Regions from separate parts of the Peribacillus simplex NBRC 15720 genome, predicted to be linked through region 1. Evidence: riboswitches for the same ligand, from Rfam matches in the RefSeq annotation. Region 1 holds a riboswitch; the other holds the start of a gene.

The links. A riboswitch is a leader RNA that binds a small molecule or an ion and turns the genes downstream of it on or off. The one in region 1 is predicted to bind FMN.
Region 2: linked by a shared signal. The riboswitch ahead of BS1321_RS22370 (ECF transporter S component) and the one ahead of ribE (riboflavin synthase) in region 1 are both predicted to bind FMN.

Annotation. Positions count from the first base shown of each region.
Region 1 is NZ_CP017704.1:2,002,863-2,007,296, forward strand. Features, by position in the region: gene BS1321_RS09540 (DHH family phosphoesterase) at 1-188, opposite strand, end outside; gene ribH (6,7-dimethyl-8-ribityllumazine synthase) at 800-1,270, opposite strand; partial or broken gene ribB (3,4-dihydroxy-2-butanone-4-phosphate synthase) at 1,349-1,987, opposite strand; gene ribE (riboflavin synthase) at 2,006-2,644, opposite strand; FMN riboswitch at 2,790-2,920, opposite strand; gene BS1321_RS09560 (TspO/MBR family protein) at 3,124-3,852, shown strand; gene megL (methionine gamma-lyase) at 3,869-4,434, opposite strand, start outside.
Region 2 is NZ_CP017704.1:4,620,841-4,625,274, forward strand. Features, by position in the region: gene BS1321_RS22360 (GerMN domain-containing protein) at 1-515, shown strand, start outside; gene serA (phosphoglycerate dehydrogenase) at 618-2,192, opposite strand; FMN riboswitch at 2,531-2,667, shown strand; gene BS1321_RS22370 (ECF transporter S component) at 2,830-3,411, shown strand; gene BS1321_RS22375 (ferredoxin) at 3,552-3,800, opposite strand; gene BS1321_RS22380 (YpbB family protein) at 4,091-4,434, shown strand, end outside.

The DNA of each region.
Region 1 (4,434 bases):
TCATCAACCGATAGATCAGTAACGATCAATGTATCTTCAATCTTAGCCTGCTCAAGAAATACTCCTACATTCTGATTAAGGCGACCAATCGAATTATAACTAACCACTACTTCTTCTCCGAATGCCAGCTTAGCTACAATGCCGCAGCCGACTCCATCTAAATCATTATGTGTAAAGAGATGGTACACACAAACCCCTCCTAATAACTAATAAATTTACTTTTCCCTAAAGTCATGAATTTCAATTGCAATCTTTACAATTGTAGCATAATCATATCCGCATATTTTAACATGCTTCCATTACGTGATGCTTTTGTTCGGTTTTTTTTTCGAAAATCCCCTAATGATTCTTTATTTCCCATAATTCTTACCACTTGCGCCCTCTCCATCCTTCTAAGTTTGATTGGAGTCGCATCCATAAACGTCGCGTTGTTAGAATTGGAAATGAGCCAGAAAGCAGAAATCAAACAATCGGCCATGCTTGATAAGATCACCCGGTCCGTTAAAGGATTGACCGTTTTTTTATGGGCTTCAAGAAAACGTCCATACTAGAAGGGAAAATATCCGAGGAAGTGCACAGCAACAAATGAAATTGCCAATGTAGCTTTCATCATAGAAGAGAATGCCGCTTCCTTTGTAGAGGTTGCGGTGAGTGTCGAAGGTCAGCATTGCTAATCGATCAAATGGTTAGGAACTTTACGAACTCTGAAGAATTGCTTAATGGTTTAAGAAAGTTAACATGATCCGGCACATCAAAAAAAGCCGCAGGAATGTAATCCCTGCGGCTTCCTTATGTGAAATCACTGTTCTATCAATTTTCCAAGGTTGGCCATTTCAATGGCACTAACAGCAGCTTCATAGCCTTTGTTACCTGATTTTGTTCCTGCACGTTCAATGGCTTGTTCAATATTCTCAGTTGTCAGCAAACCGAAGATAACCGGTACACCTGTTTCCAATGAAACGGAAGCCATGCCTTTAGCTGCTTCATTACAGACATAATCATAATGTGAAGTGGCACCCCTGATTACCGTTCCAAGACCGATTACTGCATCATATTTACCTGTATTCACAAGTTTCTTAGCAATTAACGGAAGTTCAAAAGCACCCGGGACCCACGCGATGTCAACATCATTCTCATCAACGCCATGACGCTTAAGGCCATCCAATGCCCCTCCTAAAAGCTTGCTTGTGATAAACTCATTAAATCTTCCTACCACGATACCGACTTTCAATCCTGATCCGATTAATTGTGCTTCAATAGTTTTCCCCATGTCCAATTCCTCCTAATTTTTAAAAACAATATCATTTTTTTATGTTAAGATTTAATTCCTTAAAACCCTTCAAGCTTTTGGGATGTTCAGTTCAAGTTCCTGTTTCCCGATTGTATCATTTTGTTGAAGATACCGAATCAAATCGGCTATCGTAATGAATTTCAGGTTGAATTTATCAGCGATGACTTCTAAATCGGATACGCGGGCCATCGATCCATCCTCATTCATGATCTCACAAATGACACCAGCTGGAGCGGCACCGCATAACTTTGCCAAGTCCACCGATGCTTCCGTATGTCCTGCCCTTCTTAATACGCCGCCTTCTTTAGCGACTATCGGAAAAGTGTGACCAGGCCTTTGGAAATCTTCAGCCACCGAATCTTCATTAAGAAGCTCAAGGATGGTCAAGGACCTTTCAAAAGCACTGATTCCTGTAGAGGTGCTTTTATGATCGACACTTACCGTAAAAGCTGTGCCATGATGATCGGTATTTTCTCCTACCATAGGATGCAGTTTCAATTTCGCTGCCAGTTCTTCAGTGATGGTTGTACAAATCAAACCACGTCCATGAGTCGCCATGAAATTAATCGCTTCCGGTGTCGCCTTTTCGGCCAACACTACAAAATCCCCTTCATTTTCACGGTCTTCATCATCGGATACGATTACTACCTTTCCAGCCTTCAAATCTTCTATTGCTTCTTCTATTGTATGGAACATCATTACACCGCCCTTTTATTAGAATCCATGCTCTGCCAAAAACTCTAAATTCAGTCCTGGTTTTGGATTGCCATTTTTCATTTGATGTATTATATATTTCCCTATCATATCGTTTTCGATGTTAACTATATCACCAGCCGTTTTTTGTCCCAATATGGTGTCCTGATGAGTCAATGGAATCAATGATACAGTCAAAAGGTTCCTTTCAATCCCAAATATCGTCAAGCTCGTTCCATCAATGGCCACGGAACCTTTTGGAATGCAAAAAGTACTAAGCCCTTCTTCCAATTGGATTACATAATATACGGCATTTTCTTTCCGTTCTTTTTTTATGATTGTTCCGGTCCCGTCGATATGACCTGAAACAAAATGACCTCCAAACCTTCCCTGTGCACTCATGGCTCGTTCGAGATTTACAGGTGATCCCAATTTTAACGTCCGGATCGAGGAAGCTTTGACCGTTTCCGGCATCACATCGACCGTAAACAAACTTTTCGTGAAGGACGTTACCGTTAAGCAGACCCCGTTGACTGAAATACTATCCCCCAGATGCACATCTTCAAGGATTTTTTCAGAACGAATCGATAACTCCATACTGCTTTTTCCTTTTTTCAAGGAATGCACGGTACCGATATCCTCAATGATTCCCGTAAACATGTTTTTCCCCCTTTTATAAAATATAAAAAACCCCTTAGGATGACCTAAGGAGTTAGCAGGAGAAATGAGTGAAAAAAATTGTATACCTAAAAAGCCTAATATTTTCATTTCGAAAAATTAGGCGTACGTATACACTTGGGTTCCACACGTCCTTCTCCCATCCAGACTGTACTGTCGGCTTTGGAATCTCACCAAATCCTGCCTTTAACAGGCTCGCGGGCTTAGAATTTCTTCATCACCGCCGGTTGGGATTTTCACCCGACCCCGAAGGACTAAAATAATATGAATCTTTGAATATTTTATCACCATAAAGTGAAGATGTAAAATTTCTAACCTTAAATGGTTCAATTGTTACAGGAACTTCCTCTCTTTATGGAAAAATGACCCCCAAGTACCCCCGGTGTGCTCCAAAAAGGTTAACCAGGCTAAATATGTGGAATAAGCTTAGCAGGATCACAATTCATACAAGGAGGAAGCCCATGATTATTTCCATCATAAACTTGATTTTCTATCTGTTCGTCGTCACGATGAATTTTTTAGCCAATTCCCTGCCATTGAACGGCCAAACATCAGGAGAGATTTCCGATAAACTGGATGTCCTTTTCACTCCTGCCGGTTATGTATTTTCCATATGGGGCTTAATCTATTTTCTGCTCGCCATCTGGGTATTCAGGCAGTTTTTAAGTAAACATCAAAACAGCCCTGCTTATAAGGCATCCTTTCCATGGTTCGCTTTAAGCTGTGTCCTAAATGGCGCTTGGCTTTTGGCTTGGCACTACGAGCACTTTCTGTTATCCGTATTCATTATCATTGCTCTGTTTGTTACTTTAGTGGTCATTTATACAAGTATAAAAAAAGTGGAGCACACTACTTTCGACCTATTTCCGTTTTCCGTTTATACAGGCTGGGTAAGTGTTGCAACCATCGCTGACATTTCTTATTACCTCACCTATATCAAATGGGACGGTTTTGGGCTTTCCAGTTTAACCTGGACGATTGTCCTGCTGATTGCAGCAACAATCCTGGCCTTTGTCTTTGCAGGTAAAAACCGGGATTGGTGCTATCCACTCGTATTCGTTTGGGCGTTCATAGGCATCGGGATACGAAATATCGCCGCCTATCCGGTAATCACAGACATTTCTTATATCCTGGCAGCCATCACTTTTATCGTATCCATCACCATATTCATTAAAAATAGAAGGAACTGAATAAGGAATATGGTAGTTAAAATGCTTGCTGAAGATCTTGCCAGACGTCCTGCCAAGCTTCAAGGCCAACTGAGAGACGGACCAGTTGGTCACTGATGCCCATTTGTTCACGCGAATCTTCAGGAATGGCAGAATGCGTCATGGTAGCGGGATGCTGGATCAATGTTTCGGCATCCCCCAGACTGACAGCAATTTTGATAAGTTTCAATTTATTGAGGAATTCCTGTGCATTCTGTTTTGTGCCATGCAATTCGAAAGAGATAAGACCGCCGCCATGTTTCATCTGTTTTTGCATTATATAATGATCCGGTGAAGCATCATCACCTGGATAATATACCTTTTTCACCTTTGGATGTTTCTTAAGTTCATGAAAGATTGCCATTGCATTGTCCGAATGACGGTCCATCCTGACAGGCAAGGTCTTTAACCCCCGCAATAGTAACCAAGCATCGAATGGTGAAATGATTCCACCGATATCTTTCTGTGTAGTCCCAGCTACATGATTCATGAATTCCTTTTTACCGACGACAAGGCCCGCAACGACATCCCCATGCCCGCAAAGATATTTCGTAGCGCTATGAA
Region 2 (4,434 bases), 2.6 Mb from region 1:
TTCTCCATTCGATGGAGGAAACGCTTTCCTATACCAATATAGAGAAAATGACATTTTCTACAGGTGGTAAGCAAGGTGCCATGTTTGCGCATGCGGGATATTTAAAGGAGGAGGATATACCTCATCAAAAAAATCGCACATACCTTCTATACCAAAGGGATAAGACCTCCCCAAGGTTCCTTGTTCCAAGCAATATGGGTTATCAGGACTTTGAGGAGGCGCTGCAAGCTGGAAAAGGGGAGGCGGACATCGAGGGGATTTCACCTGCAATCCCGCATGACCTGAAATGGGAAAGGATAAGCTCTGATGGAGATCTTGTGATCATTCAATTATCAGATCAAGCTGCCATTGAAAATAATGAGGAATCCCTTCAAGCTTTAGAAGCCATACTCTTCATAGCTAAGGATTTTGGTTTTGAAAAAGTGAAGTTTGAAAATGCTCCTATTGAAGAGGTAGGCCAGCTGAATTTAACTGAAGATATATTGGTGCCCAAAGCACCGAACCAAGTGAATTGATGCAACTATATGATGGTGCGTTAAAAACACCCAGTCTATGGTTGGTATAAGCCCCTTGCATTCATAGAAAAAGTGCCCGCGCTTACGGGCACTTTTTTCTTCTTATAATGAAATACGGGCCATGAATGTAATTTCTTCTGTTTCCATTAAAAATTGTTTCATGTTGTCTTCTAATGGTAAATCAAAGCTCAAAACCATGATGGCTTCCCCGCCAGCTTCTTTTCGGCCAACCTGCATGGTGGCGATATTCACTCCGTGATCACCTAAGACCTTACCTACGTTACCGATTACACCAGGTTTATCGGTATGCTGGATATAAAGTAAATTCGATTCTGGATGAAAGTCGATTTTGAAACCATTCAAACTTACAATCCGAGAACCGTAATTTTCGATATAGGTCCCACTGATTGTTAATTCACGGTTATCACCTTTTACTTTAAGGCTGATCAAATTCGAGTAACCTAAAGAGTCCGCAGAGATTTTTTCACCAACGGTTATGCCACGCTCTTTTGCGATCAACAAGGCATTCACTTCATTGACTGATGCATCAACTCTTGATCTGAAAAAGCCAGAGATTAGACTTTTTGTAAGAATTGCTGTATCGAAATCCAATGATTCCCCTGCATACGTAACGGAGATTTCCTGAATCCCTTCATTCATGCACTGAGAAGCAATGGATCCCATTTGCTGAACAAGTTGATAGAATGGCTGTACCTTTTCAAACACTTCTTTAGATATGGCTGGAAGGTTGATTGAACTTGAGACTGGATTTCCTTCGAAATAGGTCAATACTTCTTGGGCAACCTGTACGGCAACATTTAATTGGGCTTCTTTTGTGGAAGCACCTAGATGCGGTGTAGCAATGACGCTATCCAGTTCAAGGAGTTTATGGCCAATTGGAGGTTCTTCGACGAAAACGTCCAGTGCAGCCCCTGCAACATGTCCTTCAACTAACATTTCATATAAATCATCTTCGTCTAGAATTCCACCACGGGCGCAGTTCAGTACATAAACCCCTTTTTTACAGGTAAGCAGTTTTTCTTTATTGATTAATCCTCTAGTTTCATTCGTTAGTGGTGTATGAACAGTAATGATGTCTGCTTTAGGAAGCAATTCATCTAATGGCAGGGCCATTACGGACATTTTCTTTGCACGATCGACAGTCAGGAACGGATCATAGACAATGACATCCATGCCAAACACTTTAGCACGTTTGGCAATTTCCCCTCCGATACGTCCAAAGCCAACTATACCTAATGTTTTACCACGAAGTTCAGTTCCCGTATATGAAGAACGTTTCCACTCCCCATTCTTCAGTGAAGCATAAGCTTGCGGAATGTGGCGCATTAATGAAGCCATCATGGCGAATGTATGTTCAGCTGTTGAAATAGTATTGCCGTCAGGTGCATTAACCACGACAATCCCGCGTTTTGTAGCCGCGGGGATGTCTATGTTATCAACACCGACACCGGCGCGTGCTATAATTTTTAACTGCGGCATACGGTTCATTAAATCTTCCGAAACCTTCGTTGCACTTCTCACAAGAATTGCATCGATCTGATCAAGTTCGTTTGCAGCTTCCTCTACGGTCTTCTGAATGAGATGAATATTGGATGCCTCTGATAGCGGTCCGAGTCCTTCTGGTTTAATGGCGTCTGCTACTAAAATCCGATACACGTCTAAACACCTTCCTAGGGAAAAGAATTATCTTAAATTTCAGTTAATTTTACAATTGAAATGCTGTTTATGTCAATTTGGCTTATCTGTATGTAAGCGCTTAATAAAAAGATTATCATCTGATCAATTGTTTAATGTCGCGATATAAATGGCTTCGTCTTAGTTTACGCAATACAAAAAAAATTTTCATTAGTTAGAATTGACATTTTGTATATCACTATGTGTTTTAAGCCATTCACTGTGACGATCGATATTCATTCTAAAAGCATCAACTGAGAAAAAATGCTATCAAAAAAAAGGGATTTCAGATATAATGGGAAGTATAAAAAATTTTATAGGTCTATCTTCGGGGCGGGGCGCAATTCCCCACCGGCGGTGATGAAGGAATCTCTTCTTCTAAGCCCGCGAGCCTTACAAGGCAGGATTTGGTGTGATTCCAAAGCCGACAGTATAGTCTGGATGGGAGAAGATGGAGGTTCCTGAGTGCGTTTCAACAGTTATTTGCTGAACGTTTGTTTGATGTAACCTTTAATTTATCCCTTTAATTCTATTGGAATTAAAGGTTTTTTATTGAGCATCAACATTTTGGAACCCTAACCTCTTTTTCAGGTAGATCGGAAAAGAAGGAGAGAGAACTATGAAAAAGAACAAAGTGAAAAAAACGGTCACACTTGCCATGATGGGAAGCATTTCTTATTTATTGATGCTTTTAAATTTCCCGTTTCCAGGATTCCCGCCTTTTCTCAATGTTGATTTTAGCGACATACCAGCACTGATGGCGGCATTGATTTTCGGTCCGATGGCTGGAATTCTAGTCGAGTTCATTAAAAACCTATTGGATTTAGTCATGACAGGGACCTTGACTGCTGTACCTGTGGGGCATATCGCTAACTTTATAGCCGGAATACTGTTCGTCTTGCCAACTTATTATGTTTTTCAGAAAATCAATTCAAAAAAAGGGATGACGTTCGCTTTACTTGCGGGGACAGTTTCCATGGCAGTATTCATGAGTGTTTTAAACTATTTTGTCTTTTTACCGGCTTATACATTCTTTATGGGATGGGATGCAATGTCGGCACCCGAGTCAAGAAAGTTCGTTACTACGGCAATCTTGCCTTTTAACGTGATAAAAGGCGTGCTCATCACATCTGTATTCATGTTGCTGTTCATTAAATTACAGACATGGATCAATAAGCAAACATTATATAAAAATGCTTAAAGGCATTGACGATAGACATAAAAAACAACCGGATATCCATATTCGGTTGTTTTTTATGTCTATATAATTTTTGTATGAGAACATGTAATGCGACTTTGGCAAAAAGAAAAGCCATTCTCGATTGAAAATGGCTTGTACCTCTATTCGAACTTTAGTGCATCTCCGTCAAATGCCTCGTCAGCAACTTTAATAGAATCCGTTGGGCATCCTTCAAATGCATCCATCATGTCATCTATTAGTACATCTGGAATTTCAACGATTCCCTCGTTATCGTCAAGGGTAACAAATGCAATCCCTTCGTCATCGTAATCATATATATCTGGTGCCGCTGCTCCGCAAGCTCCACAAGCTATGCATGTTTCTTTATCCACAATAGTAAATTTAGCCATGAATATAACCCCTCCTAAGTTGATTAACAACTGATAATCTTTTTATTTCAGATTATTATCTCTTTCTTATTGTAAGACCGAATGCCAAACTTTTCAATAGAAATTGTATTGATAATGACTATCATGTAGCTGAATGTCAACAAAAAACATTGAAATAATTAACTTGGTTCTTTCCTTGGTTCGTCATTTAGTCACATAATTTCCCTTGTATTCAGCAATAATAACGGCGATTTTTGCAGTTTTTTGTTACAATGGGTTTATTGGTTAAATGAAGCAAGGATGTGAGTCCCATGAATAATTATCTACAGGCCATCATTCTATATGCAATAAAAAAATTTCAAGGCGAGCGTTCCATTTATGCTATATACCATATGCTGCAGGGGAAGAAATCGTCACAAACAATCCAGGATGCCCATTTATTCGGGTTAACGGATATATTTGGGACAATACCTCGATTTACCCGTCAGCAATTAAATCAAAACATTGAACATTTACTTAAGCATGACTTGATTAATTTAACGGATAAATCAGATGCATATGAAATTAGTTTGCAAGGTGAGGGAATGTTAGTCGATTACTTTAAAAATAATCCATTTCCGACGTATATAAATGGTTGGAAGTATCACAATATCAC